One region of the Shimazuella sp. NTD250 genome, then DNA from elsewhere that is predicted to be linked to it. Evidence: a T-box and tRNA genes for the amino acid it is inferred to sense, from the RefSeq annotation. Region 1 holds a T-box; the other holds one or more tRNA genes.
What was found. A T-box is a leader RNA that pairs with one kind of tRNA and senses whether it is charged. The one in region 1 lies ahead of thrS (threonine--tRNA ligase), so its partner is inferred to be a tRNA-Thr.
Positions count from the first base shown of each region.

Region 2: it encodes a tRNA-Thr, which carries the amino acid that the T-box ahead of thrS (threonine--tRNA ligase) is inferred to sense. The anticodon was not compared.

Region 1 covers NZ_JCAJZS010000009.1:125,694-133,231, forward strand. Annotated here, with positions in the region: gene AC5WOF_RS18360 (ABC transporter ATP-binding protein) at 1-796, opposite strand, end outside; gene mqnC (cyclic dehypoxanthinyl futalosine synthase) at 895-2,007, shown strand; gene AC5WOF_RS18370 (metal-dependent hydrolase) at 2,452-3,057, shown strand; gene ytxC (sporulation protein YtxC) at 3,294-4,178, shown strand; T-box leader at 4,212-4,438, shown strand; gene thrS (threonine--tRNA ligase) at 4,475-6,403, shown strand; gene AC5WOF_RS18385 (hypothetical protein) at 6,643-7,368, opposite strand.
Region 2 covers NZ_JCAJZS010000001.1:592,026-599,563, forward strand. Annotated here, with positions in the region: gene mnmA (tRNA 2-thiouridine(34) synthase MnmA) at 1-691, shown strand, start outside; gene AC5WOF_RS03195 (hypothetical protein) at 917-1,579, shown strand; tRNA gene AC5WOF_RS03200 (tRNA-Arg) at 1,711-1,787, opposite strand; tRNA gene AC5WOF_RS03205 (tRNA-Arg) at 1,829-1,905, opposite strand; tRNA gene AC5WOF_RS03210 (tRNA-Leu) at 1,970-2,057, opposite strand; tRNA gene AC5WOF_RS03215 (tRNA-Cys) at 2,091-2,164, opposite strand; gene AC5WOF_RS03220 (YugN family protein) at 2,342-2,761, shown strand; tRNA gene AC5WOF_RS03225 (tRNA-Trp) at 2,916-2,989, opposite strand; tRNA gene AC5WOF_RS03230 (tRNA-Thr) at 3,033-3,108, opposite strand; tRNA gene AC5WOF_RS03235 (tRNA-Phe) at 3,128-3,203, opposite strand; tRNA gene AC5WOF_RS03240 (tRNA-Ser) at 3,218-3,309, opposite strand; gene AC5WOF_RS03245 (ATP-grasp domain-containing protein) at 3,927-5,132, opposite strand; gene AC5WOF_RS03250 (ATP-grasp domain-containing protein) at 5,129-6,370, opposite strand; gene AC5WOF_RS03255 (hypothetical protein) at 6,847-7,538, shown strand, end outside.

The sequences.
Region 1 (7,538 bases):
ATGGAATACAAGTTGGTAATCCAGTATGAGGTTCTATGATGATATTTGCTTTTACTTGGAAGACATCTTTTAACATTTCGTGTGTAAGTACATCAGAAGGATTGCCTTCCGTATAAATTTTTCCTTTCTGTACAGCGACGATGTGGTCAGCATAGCGTGCTGCATGATTGAGATCATGTACTACCATGATGATCGTTCGTTTTTCTTCTCTATTTAATTGTTGAATTAAGGAGAGTACTTCTAATTGGTGAGCGATATCCAGATAAGTGGTTGGCTCATCTAGTAAGAGATAAGGTGTTTCTTGGGTGATAGCCATTGCGATCCAAGCGCGTTGTCTCTGGCCTCCAGATAATTGATGTATGGGTTTATCTTTAAAATCGATCAAATGTGTTTTGTGCAATGTGTCTTCTATTATTTGTTGATCGTGTTTACTCAGATATCCAAATCCTTTACGGTGGGGAAATCTGCCAAATGAAACCAATTCTTTGACGGTGGTGCCCTCTGGAGCCTCTGGAAGCTGAGGAAGAATGGCTAATTGTTTGGCTATTTGTTTTGTAGGTTCTTTGTGAATTTGTTTTCCGTCTAAAAAAACTGCACCAGCAGTAGGTTCTAAAATACGAGCCAAAGTTTTCAATATGGTAGATTTGCCACATCCATTTGCCCCGATGATAGCAGTGATTTTTTCTATCGGAATGTGTAAATTTAATTGATCGACTACTAAATTGCTTTGGTATTGGACAGAGATGTTTTCGGTATAAAGCGGAATCGTGGTCGCCTCCCTACATGATGTTCCAATAAAAACCTATCAATAATGAGAATCATTGTCAATTATTTTATGGTTCCTTATGCTAAAATGAAAAAGAATCACTTACAAAGAAAGGCTTGGGAGTGTTTATGTTGAGCATTGACAATATACTAAACCGTGTACGAAATGGCGAACGACTCAGTCTAGAAGATGGAATTGCCTTATGGGAAAGTGATGAAGTAGAAAAAATAGGGGCAGCTGCAAATGAAGTAATGGAAAAGCTGCATCCTGAACCAATAACTACATTTGTAGTGGGTAGAAATATAAACTATACCAATGTGTGCGACACTTACTGTCGTTTTTGTGCTTTTTATCGTTCTCCGGACTCGGATGAGGGTTATGTGCTTCCAGATGAAACGATTTTACAAAAAATAAAAGAGACACAAGACGTCGGTGGGACAGAAATCTTAATGCAAGGTGGAACAAATCCAAATCTGCCTTTTTCTTACTATACGGATTTACTCAAGAAAATTAAGCAACACTTTCCTGATATCACCATGCACTCTTTCTCGCCTGCTGAGATCATGAAGATGCAAGAAGTATCTGGATTGCCATTGGAAGAAGTCATTCGAGAACTTCACGCCGCAGGATTGGATTCTTTGCCAGGTGGTGGAGCAGAAATATTAGATGACAGGACACGTCGCAAAATCAGCAGATTAAAAGGCTCGTGGCGCGATTGGATGGATGTGATGCAGACCGCTCATCGAGTGGGAATGAAGACTACCGCAACGATGGTAATTGGTTTTGGAGAAAGTATCGAAGAGCGTGTGCTTCACCTCTTGCGGATTCGAGAAGCACAAGATGAAACCAAAGGATTTCTTGCGTTTATCGTCTGGACATTCCAACCAGATAACACCAATATGAAGCGAGAAAAACTCTCTCCGAGAGAATACTTAAAAGCAGTCGCTATTGCGCGTCTGATGCTTGATAATGTACCTAATTTCCAATCTTCTTGGGTAACGATGGGTCCTGAGATCGGAAAGCTCTCTTTGCAGTATGGATGTAACGATTTTGGAAGTACGATGATGGAAGAAAATGTTGTGTCCGCTGCGGGTACTACCTATAAAGTAAATATAAACCTCTGTTTGCAACTGATTCGAGAAGCTGGAAAAATTCCAGCACAGCGCAATACACGCTACGAGACTTTGCATGTATTTGATGGCACAGAGCAAGTGGATAAAGATTTTGTTATGCAAAATTAAATCTATATCTTACCTCTTGGATAGCTACTCTCCAAGAGGTCTTTTTTAGTTTGAAATTACTATATATCGTCTTCGGCAAAGATAGAACAGGCGACGGCAGCCAGCCGTCGCCTCCCGAATGTATTTCGCAGATGTGAATAGTATAAAGAAGAGGTGATGGGAAACCATCACCTCTATTTCTATTTTTCATGGCATTTACTTGGAGATGAGCACCAAGTTTACTTATGGAAAACTTGTAATCTCATCGATCAATTCTATGTTAAAATTCGTTCGCGAGATAACTTGTCACGAGCCAAATATATCTACCTTTTTCTAATTGATCTTCTTCTGACCAATCCCATTTTTAAAGCCGATAGTTTATTCATAATACTTGAGCTTTTATCTTTAAGAAAAGTGTACTATCATAAGAATAGTTCATAAATTATACATAAAAGGAATGGCATCATGCAGGGGAAAACACATCTTAGAGTTGGCTTAGCAACTGGAGTAGCAGTTGGATTTGTCACCAGTAATAACTTTTTGAATTTAACCTTAACCGTAGCAATCGCAACGATGGCATCGATGTTACCGGATATCGATGAAGATGGAAGCAAGATTAACAAATGGCTATTTTCTTCGCTTAATCGCAAATGGAGGTCATTAGCACTAGCGAGTGTGGGCGTATTGATCTGTCTATTTTGGTATTTTGCACACTTGCCTTTGTGGGTACTATTGTCTGGAATTTATTGCGCAGGGGTTGCGTATGTTCCGCATCGAAGCGTAACGCACTCTTTTGTTGGGATGGCATATGTCTTATGGGTTATTCATTTAGCATTGCCGGATTATCTTTACGCTGTAGCCGCTGGATACTTTTCGCATTTGCTCGCAGATGCATTTACAGTAGCAGGAGTGCCATTTTTATGGCCATATCCCAAAAAAATTGGCATGAAACAGATTGGATTAAAAGTACGTACTGGAAGGGAAACGGATAAAGTACTAGGCCGTGCCACTTTAGTTATTGCATGTGTTGGTTATGTTTATTTACTAGGTAAAATGTATCTGGTTGGTTGATTTGCATCTTAGTGCTTGTAGATAAAGAAGTATAATTTTATCTTTTCTGCAAAGCGAGACTAGGAGCATAGCGACGTAGTGAGACTTGTGCTCTAGTCTGAGGTACATAAGTGCAACTAAGCTCTGTCTGCGCCTTGAAAGGCTTGCCAACCGGCAAGTTTTCTTAACCGATGTATACCTGCTAAATGTTTCCCATATACTAAAGCAGGATACACCAGACAGAAAGGGGTGCGAAGATGGATTTTACCATCAGCATACCTCAAGCAAATGCTTATCAAACGACTGGTTTGTTTCATCATCTCATGCAGTTACCTCAAAGAATGGAAAAATTAGATGTGCTTTGTGAAATACAAGAAGTTAGTATTTCAGACCGTTATTTTTACACCATTCAATGTAAGTTAAAACGGAGATCACAAGAGAGAGAAATAAGACGGGCGATCAGTGAAGAAATAGCACGGTACATCTGTACATATTTTGAAGAAAATTTAATCGAAGATGCAATCCAAAAACATTATCCGCAATACTACGACCGAGAAATAGAGCAAATTAAAGTACATACCAATCGACTATTTCAAAAAAACACACATACTTATTTCCGGACTCCTTATAACAAACGCTCGGACCGTTTAGGGAAGCCGATTTTCCATTTTCTTCGCGAATCAAAATTGCTGGCTATCGATGGATATGTTCACTTTCGACTTGAACACTATCGTAAAGCTTTGGCCAAGTGTGTCCATGACGCAGTAGACCAATTTTTATTGGATCAAGAATATCAAGATTTTATTTCCCTCTTGAAATATTTTGTCTCGGTTCAAGGTTCCAAGATCGATCTGGTGCATCTCATGCATCGGGGTGTGAAACAATTTGAGCTACTTGATGAGCAGGGCAAACCTTTGCAATTAAACGATGGTGGAACTTTGCAAGAGATTGTAGAACATTCTTTCTCACATGAGGATTTAATTGTCAGTACACTGCTCACAATTGCACCAGAAAAGATTATTTTGCATACCAAATTTCCTGAGGAAAACATTATTCATACCTTATCGCAAATTTTTGAGTCTCGAATAGTGAAATGTAATGGTTGTACTTCCTGTGGTACAGTGGAAACGCTTGACTTGTGATTAAAACATTCGGTATAATGCAAACAACTTTTTGATTTTGCGTTGATAAGGATATGCTTTTTGTCAATGGTGATAAGAGAGAGGGGCCGTCGGCTGAAAACCCCTTCACCCACTTGATAAAACAGTACCACCTTGGAGCTGGGATAGGGAAAATAGAGTATCTATCTCCGGTTACACACCGTTACATGTGTCTTATGAGGACTTATTTTTGGATAAGTTGAATTAGGGTGGAACCACGAGATCAAACGCTCGTCCCTTTTGGGATGCGGCGTTTTTTTATGTTGAAGAGGAGTGAAATGCAGATGTTGGTTAAATTGCCTGACGGATCAGAAAAAACGTATGAAGAAAAAGTTACGGTAAATGACGTTGCTGTTTCTATTAGTAAAGGTCTACAAAAAAAAGCGATCGCTGGTATGATCGATGGTCAAGTAGTAGATTTAAGCAGAGAAGTACCAGATGGAGCAGATGTGAAAATATTAACTTTGGACGATAAAGAAGGATTGGACGTATATCGTCATAGTACCGTTCATTTGATGGCACAAGCGTTAAGGCGTTTGTATCCAGATGTAAAATTGGGAATTGGACCAGTCATTGAAGATGGATTTTACTATGATATTGATCTGTCTCAGAATTTAACTCCTGAAGACTTACCCAAAATAGAAGCAGAAATGAAAAAGATTGTAAAAGAAAACTTTCCATTTGTGCGGAAAGTAGTATCAAGGGAAGAAGCAATTCGCAAGTATGAGGAGATTCATGATCATCTCAAGCTAGAGTTGATTCGCGATTTACCAGAAGATGCGGAGATTACCATCTATGAACAAGGGGAGTTTTTTGACCTCTGTCGTGGACCGCATGTTCCTTCTACAGGACGACTGAAAGCATTTAAATTGCTCAGTATTGCGGGTGCTTACTGGAGAGGCAGCTCCGATAATCAAATGCTGCAACGAATTTATGGAACCGCATGGGAGAAACAATCCGAATTAGATGCCTATCTCGAACGTTTGGAAGATGCAAAACGACGGGATCACCGCAAATTAAATAGTCAACTTGGCATTTTTTCACTTGTTCCAGAAGTCGGCCAAGGCTTGCCGCTTTGGTTGCCAAATGGAGCGAAAATCCGCCGGGAGATCGAGCGGTATATCGTTGACTTAGAAGAAAGTCTTGGATATGACCATGTGTACACCCCTCATTTAGCGAATGTAGAACTATATAAAATTTCCGGGCACTGGGATCATTATCAAGAAGATATGTATCCAGCGATGAAAATTGATAACGAAGAATTGGTATTGCGTCCGATGAACTGTCCACACCATATGATGGTCTATAAAAGCGAAATGCGAAGCTATCGCAACCTGCCGCTTCGTGTCGCAGAACTGGGTACCATGCACCGCTATGAAATGTCAGGAGCTCTTTCAGGATTGCAACGTGTGCGCTCGATGACCTTAAATGATGCACATATTTTCTGCTTACCAGAACAGATCAAATCCGAGTTCAAACGAGTAGTGGAATTGATCCTTGAAGTATATCGTGTGTTTGGGATCAAAGACTACTTCTTCCGTCTGTCTTATCGTGATCCAAAAAATAAAGAAAAATATATCGATAACGATGAGATGTGGAATGTATCCCAATCTATGTTAAAAGAAACGATGGATGAAATGGGCTTGCCATATGTGGAGGCAGAGGGAGAAGCGGCATTTTATGGGCCAAAACTCGATGTCCAAGTCCAAACAGCATTAGGGAAAGATGAGACGCTATCTACTGTACAATTGGACTTCCACCTCCCAAATAAATTTGAATTGGAATACATCGGAAAAGACGGACAAGCACATCGCCCAGTTGTCATTCACCGTGGTGTAGTTGGTACAATGGAACGTTTTGTCGCATTTTTGACGGAGTATCACATGGGAGACTTCCCACTCTGGCTATCTCCTGTACAAGCGAAAGTACTTCCTGTATCTGCAAATTACATCGATTACGCAGAAGAAGTGACAAAACAGCTAAAAGATGCAGGTATTCGTGTGAATTTGGATGATCGAGATGAAAAACTCGGATATAAAATCCGCCAAGCGGAAATGGAGAAAGTTCCTTACATGTTTGTAGTAGGGGAGAAAGAACGAGAAGCAGGTTTGGTAAATGTGAGACGTCGTCACTCCAAAGAGCAAAGTGTAGAAGGATTAGAAGAATTGAAGAATCGGTTGAAACAAGAAATCAAGGAAAGAGTATAATGGGAAAGCAACAGGTGATATAAGCCTGTTGCTTTTTTTGTTGGAAGTAACGTATTTATGTAAATTTAACTTTTATACATTAATCAAATTCATAGGAATTATGTTAGTTCAATAGATATAGTATTTGAAGAAATAAGGGGTTATTTTTCAGCCAATTAATTGGCTGAAATGGATTTTTGGCTTTGCTTCCTACCGATCATGCTTTTTAGTTGGTGAAGCAAAGCCATATGGATAAAGGTCTAACTGACATTGTCACCGTGCCGGTTCATATTTACGATTCTGTTATGTACATAGTGTATATGGGTTCCAGACTGTAATATTTCCTCCACCGTTACATCTTCGTTTTTCAAATAAACAAACCATTCAGATTGAACATTTCCCATTTTTATATAAACACTAAATGTATAACTTCTACCAGTGGCGAGGGAAAATTGAAATTTGAAAAAACCTTCCTCTCGATTGTTTTCTCCTATCATGCGTTTTAAGTAATTCAGGGGGACTTGTGTCATACACACATCTCCATAGACTACTCTTTTTGGCGCTTCTGTCTCTATTATTTCGTAAGAATGTGGCTCAATTTCTGGTATTTGATTCACATTGATAAAGACAAAATCATCAATATACGCAGGAGTCGGTTTTATATTTACTAGGGTACAATGAACAATTTTCTTTCCATTATCATTCTCCTTAATAGAAATTCTAGGATATAAATCTACTTCTAAAGCCTCTCTTTCTCTTCGTCTTATGTCTTTTTCTTGTTGTTTTGCTTCACGTACCAGCTTCAAAGCTATTCGAGCAGTCAAAAAGGTTGCGAGCGCACCAATCATTTGACCGACAGCCATCCACATGTTCCAGTCTGTCCAATCTCTTTTTGTTAACCAATTTAACATTGGATGTGCTTTATCTACAATTGGATATATCTTATCTAAAATTGTTTGTATCCAATTTAAAAATGTTTGTACCATAAAAACAACCCTCCTAATAAAAATTCCAACATTCATGATATCAAATATTATCTTTTCTTACTGATTAAAATAGTAATTATTTAATATTTGAGCAGATGTAGGAGGTTTGTTGTATTCAAAGATAGAACAGGCCGCGAAGACGGTCTGCTTTATATAAATTTAAATTATGG
Region 2 (7,538 bases), on a different contig from region 1:
TGAACAAGGCTCTACTTTATTACGAGGTATAGACCCTACAAAAGATCAATCATATTTTTTATATGCGGTGCATCGTGCACAGCTCGATCACGTTCTTTTCCCAATAGGACACTTACAAAAAGCAGAAGTTCGAAAAATAGCAGAAGAGGCCGGATTAGCAACTGCTAAGAAAAAAGATAGTACAGGCATTTGTTTTATTGGAGAAAAGAACTTTCGACAATTCCTCAGCCAATACTTGCCTGCAAAACCCGGGGAAATCCACACTATGGATGGCAAACGAATTGGAGAACACGATGGATTGATGTACTATACGCTCGGACAACGTCAAGGACTTCGTATCGGAGGATCAGAAACGGGTACAGGGGAACCATGGTTTGTAGCAAAAAAAGACGTTAAAAACAACATTCTATATGTTGCCCAAGGACACAATAATGAAGCGCTGTTTTCCGCAGGGCTTACCGCCAGCCATCTCAACTGGTTACAAGCAGAACAGCCGCAAGAACCCTTCACCTGTACAGCGAAGTTTCGCTACCGCCAAGTAGATGTACCTGTGACCGTCACCCCAAACAGTGACGGCACTGTCACCGTACACTATGCCGAAAAAGAGCGGGCCGTGACACCCGGACAATCTGTTGTCTTTTACGACAAAGAACGATGCCTTGGCGGTGGAATTATCGAGAAAACATTTTAACAGAGGTCACTCCTCTGTTTTTTTGTGTCTATTTGCCGGAAACGAAATTATCGCAATATAAGTCTTTTTTACAAATAATTTAGGACTTATCAAATACAAAAATTATGTATATGAAAAATTGAAATATATAAATAATAAAAAATTGAATTTAATAATAAATAAAATTATATTTATGATGAGTCCAATTTTTTATTGGTCTAACACAGACAACAAGGGTGTGGAAACATGAGCTTTCTCTCAAATATTATTCATTTTTTGGTGGCTTATCGATTTTTTTTACTTTTTGGATTTATCTTCGTCGGGATAGTACTTCCCTTATTATTTAAATACTCCAAGCGGGGCACTGTTGGAGTCGTCATTTCTGTTCTATTTTTCTTAATTGGTATTGTAAATGTGATCTGGGGAACCGATTTAAATAATGTATTTTTGAATAAAAATGGGAAAATAGCTGAGGCAGTGGTAACTAAAACAGAAATGACAAATAGTACTTACAATGATATTCCAATTGAACGTTATTACTTGTTGATTCTTACAACAGCAAATAAAACGATCCAAACAACATTTGAGAGCACAGCCTTTAACATTTATCCAGCCCCTGAGAATGGTTATATCTATCCCAACCAAGGTGAAAGATTTATGATCAAGTATATTCCCGGTGCAGAAGATAACTTTATTATTTTAACCAATATAAATTCGTCCTATAGTAAAAGATTGGCTTGTGATACTTACTTCAAAGAAATGGAAGATTCAAAAACAGAATATGAATTTAACCCATCCAATGCTACTTTTAAAAATAAATATTCAGCCACTTTGCGCAAGTACATTTCTAATAAATGTAATCTTGCAGAACAATATCAAAAAGAATGGGAAATTCTCCAAAGAAAATAACTCCTCTAGTGGACTGCATTTTCCCATTCTATTAAACTGAAAGAATGGATTCAAAATTTTATAGTAACTATATTTAACAACTTGCATGAAAGATCAAAAAAGATGAAAGCATGTGCTTTCATCTTTTTGTTTGGCGGGCCCTAGAGGAGTCGAACCCCTAACCTTCTGATCCGTAGTCAGACACTCTATCCAGTTGAGCTAAGAGCCCATATTCATTTTGCAAGACGTTATCATTCATTGTTGAAAAAATGGCGGGCCCTAGAGGAGTCGAACCCCTAACCTTCTGATCCGTAGTCAGACACTCTATCCAGTTGAGCTAAGAGCCCGTATTCATTTTGCAACAACGAAATCCATCATAACTCTTTCACACATAAAAGTCAAGCACTTTTTTGGTGCGGATGAGAGGATTTGAACCTCCACGGTCATCATGACCACAAGAACCTGAATCTTGCGCGTCTGCCAATTCCGCCACACCCGCATAAGCAAGCGGAATTATACAAAAAGTTTTTAATGGAGGCGGCACCCGGATTTGAACCGGGGGTAAAGGTTTTGCAGACCTCTGCCTTACCACTTGGCTATGCCGCCATAACACTCAATCTTGTGACACTTGAATATTCTAACATAATCCCACCAAAAGTCAATAATAAAATTTTGAACTCCACCCAAAGCCATGTTTAAACTTTTATTGTTCATCGCTGTATTATTTCGGATGAATGAGAAATCCTAAAACCTCAAACACTATAACAAAAAAGGATGTCCAGCATGATACCAATTGAATCTACCATCGAAGACAAACAAACACAATTCGCCAGTCTCTCTGATCAGTTGGAAGAGGAAGATTTCCACATAGGCGGCGGCTATGCATATGATCATGGTTATTTCGACAAACCATTGGACTGGGAAGAAGAACATGGAAACCGGTATTTTCTTCGCATTCCTGTATTTGCGGTGCGAGGTGATATCGGAGATCCAGATACTCTCGTTCGAATCGGAAAACCATTTGTAATCAAACATGAATTTCGCACAGATGAATCTAGTGATCCTACTGGGGATTCTGGTGTTTTTAGCGGAATGATGAATCAGTTTACAACTCCTATCCCAGCAGAAGATCATCCCATTGATCAAAAATGGATAGACAGGGCCAGAGAGATTGTGAATCGAGTGGAAGGGTTACACATATAAGTTGAAAACAATCCAACTATAAAAAAGCGCAAACCATTTTCTCTAGAGATAACTTCTCTAGAGGTTCGCCACAAAAGATATTACTTGTCACTAAGCTGTCTTTCATGCAGAAAAAAGCCACCCTGTCATCAAGAAGCAGAGTGGCTTTTTGTATTGGCAGGGGCGGTAGGAATTGAACCCACACTGGAGGTTTTGGAGACCTCTGTTCTACCATTAAACTACGCCCCTATAACATAGCCACCAACAATGGATTGGTGGCTATGATGATATGTGGTGCTGAAAGCAGGATTCGAACCCGCGACCTACTGATTACAAGTCAGTTGCTCTACCAGCTGAGCTATTTCAGCATATTCAAAAACATTCAAATGGTGGCTCGAGACGGAATCGAACCGCCGACACGAGGATTTTCAGTCCTCTGCTCTACCGACTGAGCTATCGAGCCATCTATGTATAAGATGGCGGAGAGAGAGGGATTCGAACCCTCGATACGCTTGTGACGTATACACGATTTCCAATCGTGCTCCTTCGGCCAGCTCGGACATCTCTCCAAAACACTTTGATTTTGTCAGGAACGAGATCTATCTTAACCTGTAATGAGGTTTGTTGTCAACTCTTTTTTTCATTTTATTTTAATGATGCTTCGAAAACGAATATTTATTAGTTATATAGCGGGGTGGAAGCATTTCCCACTACTTGCATCGCATTTATCTACATAATATTTTCATTTGCAAAAACATACATTCTATGTTACTATTTTTTTAGTATTCCAAACAGTGTACATATACCTAAAAGTTATCTAGCTTTCTTGTGTACGGTGTTACGCCGTATCTGCGTGTAAGATTCCCATACTTCATCCGGTCCCGCGTTACTATACTAGCCCTACCGTGGTGGGGGGTGATTGTGGCCGCCTAAGTAGGCGTAGCCGCTACCACAATCGACCCCCCACCACGGGGGCTAGCTCAGTGGCGTTACCAGATCAAGGTGTTTTCGTAGATAACTTTTTAAAACCTAGCTAATTCATTTGGCTAGGTTTTTTTGGTTCCTATATATAAAGCAGCAATTAGTCACCTGAACAAATTATCTCAAACTATTCCTAATACTGCGATTCAAATTTTTATATTTTTTTCAACAAAATCCCTGCTGGAAACAGGGATTTTGCGTATATTTAGTTCTCCCATTGAAATGTCTCATCAACAATAGAAATAAGCTGATTCAACCGCTGCGACAATTCTTCTTCATTCCTCCCTACAAAAGCAAATTGAGCGATGGAATCGACACTTAATTGCGCTTGATCATATGACTTTCCATCTTCTCCAGTAATTTGGGCCACTTTCACCCATTCTGGAAACAAGGTAGAGTTCACATGTAATAATCCATATTTAGTGTTCACCAATAACCATCCAGCTAAATGGGAGGGATTCATTTTCACTTCTTCCTTCAATACTGGACCTGGAAGTCCAACAGAAATTTGAGCATGAATATCAAACAATGACACATCGTATGCAAGTTTATGTGTGTCAGATACTTTTGCACCACCTGTCCTGCTGCCAATCTCCCCAAAAATAATTTGATCATTCGGAGTATGAAACCATTCCGCATGAAATGTGGTATTTGCTGGTGTGTCTAAAATCTCCAATACTTTTCTGGTTCCTGCGGAAAGTCGCCGGCTCAAAGGATTTTGAGGATGTAACATCGTACTTCCTAGATATGTCATCGAACTCGAAGCAAGTGGTGCATTGTAATATTTGGACACAGTAGTTAATTGAATGACCCCGTCTTCCACCCAACCATCAATATGAAAATATTCCCCATCAATATATTTCTCAACTAATACTTCCGAAAGTTGTTCGTTTGCTAAAAAATTTTCTAGTTCTTGCCGATGATGCAAAACATAAGTCGAAACTGAACCAAGACCGTCAATGGGTTTGACTACGATCGGATAATCATACTGATCGGCAAATCGGGAAATATCTAATCCGGTTTGTGCTAAGGTCATCTCTGCAACTGGAATATCATTCTCTCGTAATTTTTGCTTCATGATCCATTTGTTGCGAAATTCCATCGCACTTGCAACGCTTTGCCCTTGAATACCTAAATATTCTCTCAGTTTTGCTGCTCTTACTAGATCATATTCTTGTAAAGCGATAACGGAAGTAAAATGATAGGTCTGATGTAATTCAATGGCACGAAGAATAACTTGGTCGTTTGAAATATAATTTGGAAAAAATTCAATATGGTGATAATCCTTTCTATCAAACGTATGCTTAACATGATCAGAGGCCAAAACGACTAATTCTTCTGTTGTAGTGGAGAATACTTGTTTTAAGGGACAGGCGGTATAAGGTAGATTTTCAAGGATTAGTATGGTCATTCGTTCGTTTCTCCTTCTGATCTATTTCCAGCTGCCATCCATATTGTATTTGTGTCAAACCATTTCAGAACGTTTTGTAATCGTGTCCTTACTTCTTCTTCTGTTTCTCCAATTACTACAAAAGAAGCTACTGAATCACAACTATTTTTGGGATCACTGAAAGATGTCCCTTCTGGTACATCTTGTATATATTCATAAACCCAATCTGGCGGTTCACACTTAGGGAAAGATACCAATTCCCCCTCTTTTGACAACGCCTGCACTGAACCACTCAGTCGGGCGGGAGCTTGTCCGAGCAAATTTTGCCCAAAAGCAATACCAGCTTGCAACTCTGCAGATACAAGCAATAAATCTTTTCCATAAGCCACTTCCATTGTTTTTGATATACGTCCGCCGCCGGGTCGACATGCAATTTCAATAAAAATAATTTCTCCTGTCGAGGTTACCAAACATTCTCCATGAAATACTGCATGAGAAGGAAAATCCAATATTCGAATGACTTCTGCCATCGCTTCTTCTATTTGATTTTTATATGGATTATCATTGTGCATCATATAACTGCCAGAAATGAATGTTTGATTCTGATAATGAAACATTGGCTCTAAATATTTTGAAGCACATATCAACTTCAATTCATTATCCTCAATAACACCATCAATATGATATTCTTCTCCTTCAAAAAATTGTTCTGCGTCCATTTTGTGATGAAGACCACTCTTTGCAAACTCCAAAAGATCCGTCTCGTTGTGTAGTACAGTGATTCCTGTAGCTCCTGCACCATCAATCGGCTTCAAAATAATGGGATAGCCAACTTCATCAATAAAATGAAGGAGATCAAAGATATCTTCCACTTGTTTAAATATTGGAATACGGATTTTTTGACATTTCGCTCTCAGGGCTTCTTTCATTCTAATTTTATTGCGAAATTGTATTGCACTGTGTACCTTTTGACCATCAATTCCTAGATGTTCTCTTAATTCAGCTGCTCGAACCAAATCATACTCTGATACAGCAACAATATGTTCAAATTGGTATGTTGCATGCAAATCAATTGCACGCAAAGAAACAGCATCATTGTTATGAAAGCTAGTAAATTCTTCATAGTGTGCAAATGAATCTACAAAATATGGCTCCATTACTTTTTGATCGCTAATAAAAACAACCTTATTTGAAATTTCATTAAAATTATTATAAGTATTCCAAATATACGGAAATCTGTTTAAAATAAGAACACTCATTTAAACTACCCCTTTCTTAATATAAAGTTAATTATATATATTATTAACATATTGCACACTCTAATATATTGATATTTATTACTATTAAAAATAAATTTATGTAAAGAAGATATAAAAAAATCAAATCACAAGAAAATTTATCAAGAGAAGCTATTATGACCACTTCATTGACACCTACACAGGTAAAAAAGATGACATGAGTTTCCATATACCATTTTCTTGTTCATCCTATTTAGATCCACCCCAAACTATTGCGAATATATTTTCGGTTCATTCTTGACGGAATTCTCCAAAATCATATATATTTATTTATAATCATCATTTTTAGCATATGTTTCAGCATCGAAACCATTGTGATATGACCTGACCTTTCAATGGGTCAGGTTTTATATTTATTTAAGGTATAAACTTACAACCTAGTGTCCAGCTAGATAAGGTAAAACTCATCCTTATCTACAATAGAAAGGAGCGAGCTTGTGCTAAAAAAACAGATCCGCAAAAAAGAGGATGCTACATTCAAACAAGAATGGGATCAACTTCAGAATCATGTAGCTTGGTGGGAAGCCGAACAGCCTCTCGCCTCACTTCCAGCAGACCTACAAATATTACTGATCAAAAATGACCCAAATTTTAGCGATCAACTGATCAAATTCGCTATTCTTTTAGAAAGTCAGTACATATGGAATGAAAAAACACAGCGTTATGATTACATCAATATGCATCAGGTCCTGAAACGGGACAGATCTTGGATTTGGACTCTCTATTTAACTGATCACCCACTGGCGAGAGAAGGATTGAAAAAATTACTCCAATACTATAACTATCAAGAATTCAACCGATACACTAACGAAGCAGGTGTATATATCGGTTACTATTATTACAATTACCGAAATAATAAGTATCTCTACAGCGCTCTCAACAAAAACTATCTGCGCTATTTAAAAGCTATCTTTAAACTAGCAGAAAGAAAGCAAGATATAGAGATTTTATCTCGACTGGCATATCGTTTTGAGAAAGATCGAGATTACTATGTGCGTATTTCCTCACCTACTCAACAAACACAAAAAACAGAGACAAAACTTGCTTATTCCCCAAAAACAAGAAGCTATTTAGCAAAAAGAACATGGCGCACCTTACGAAACTTAGGAAAACATAACGTGAAAGACTA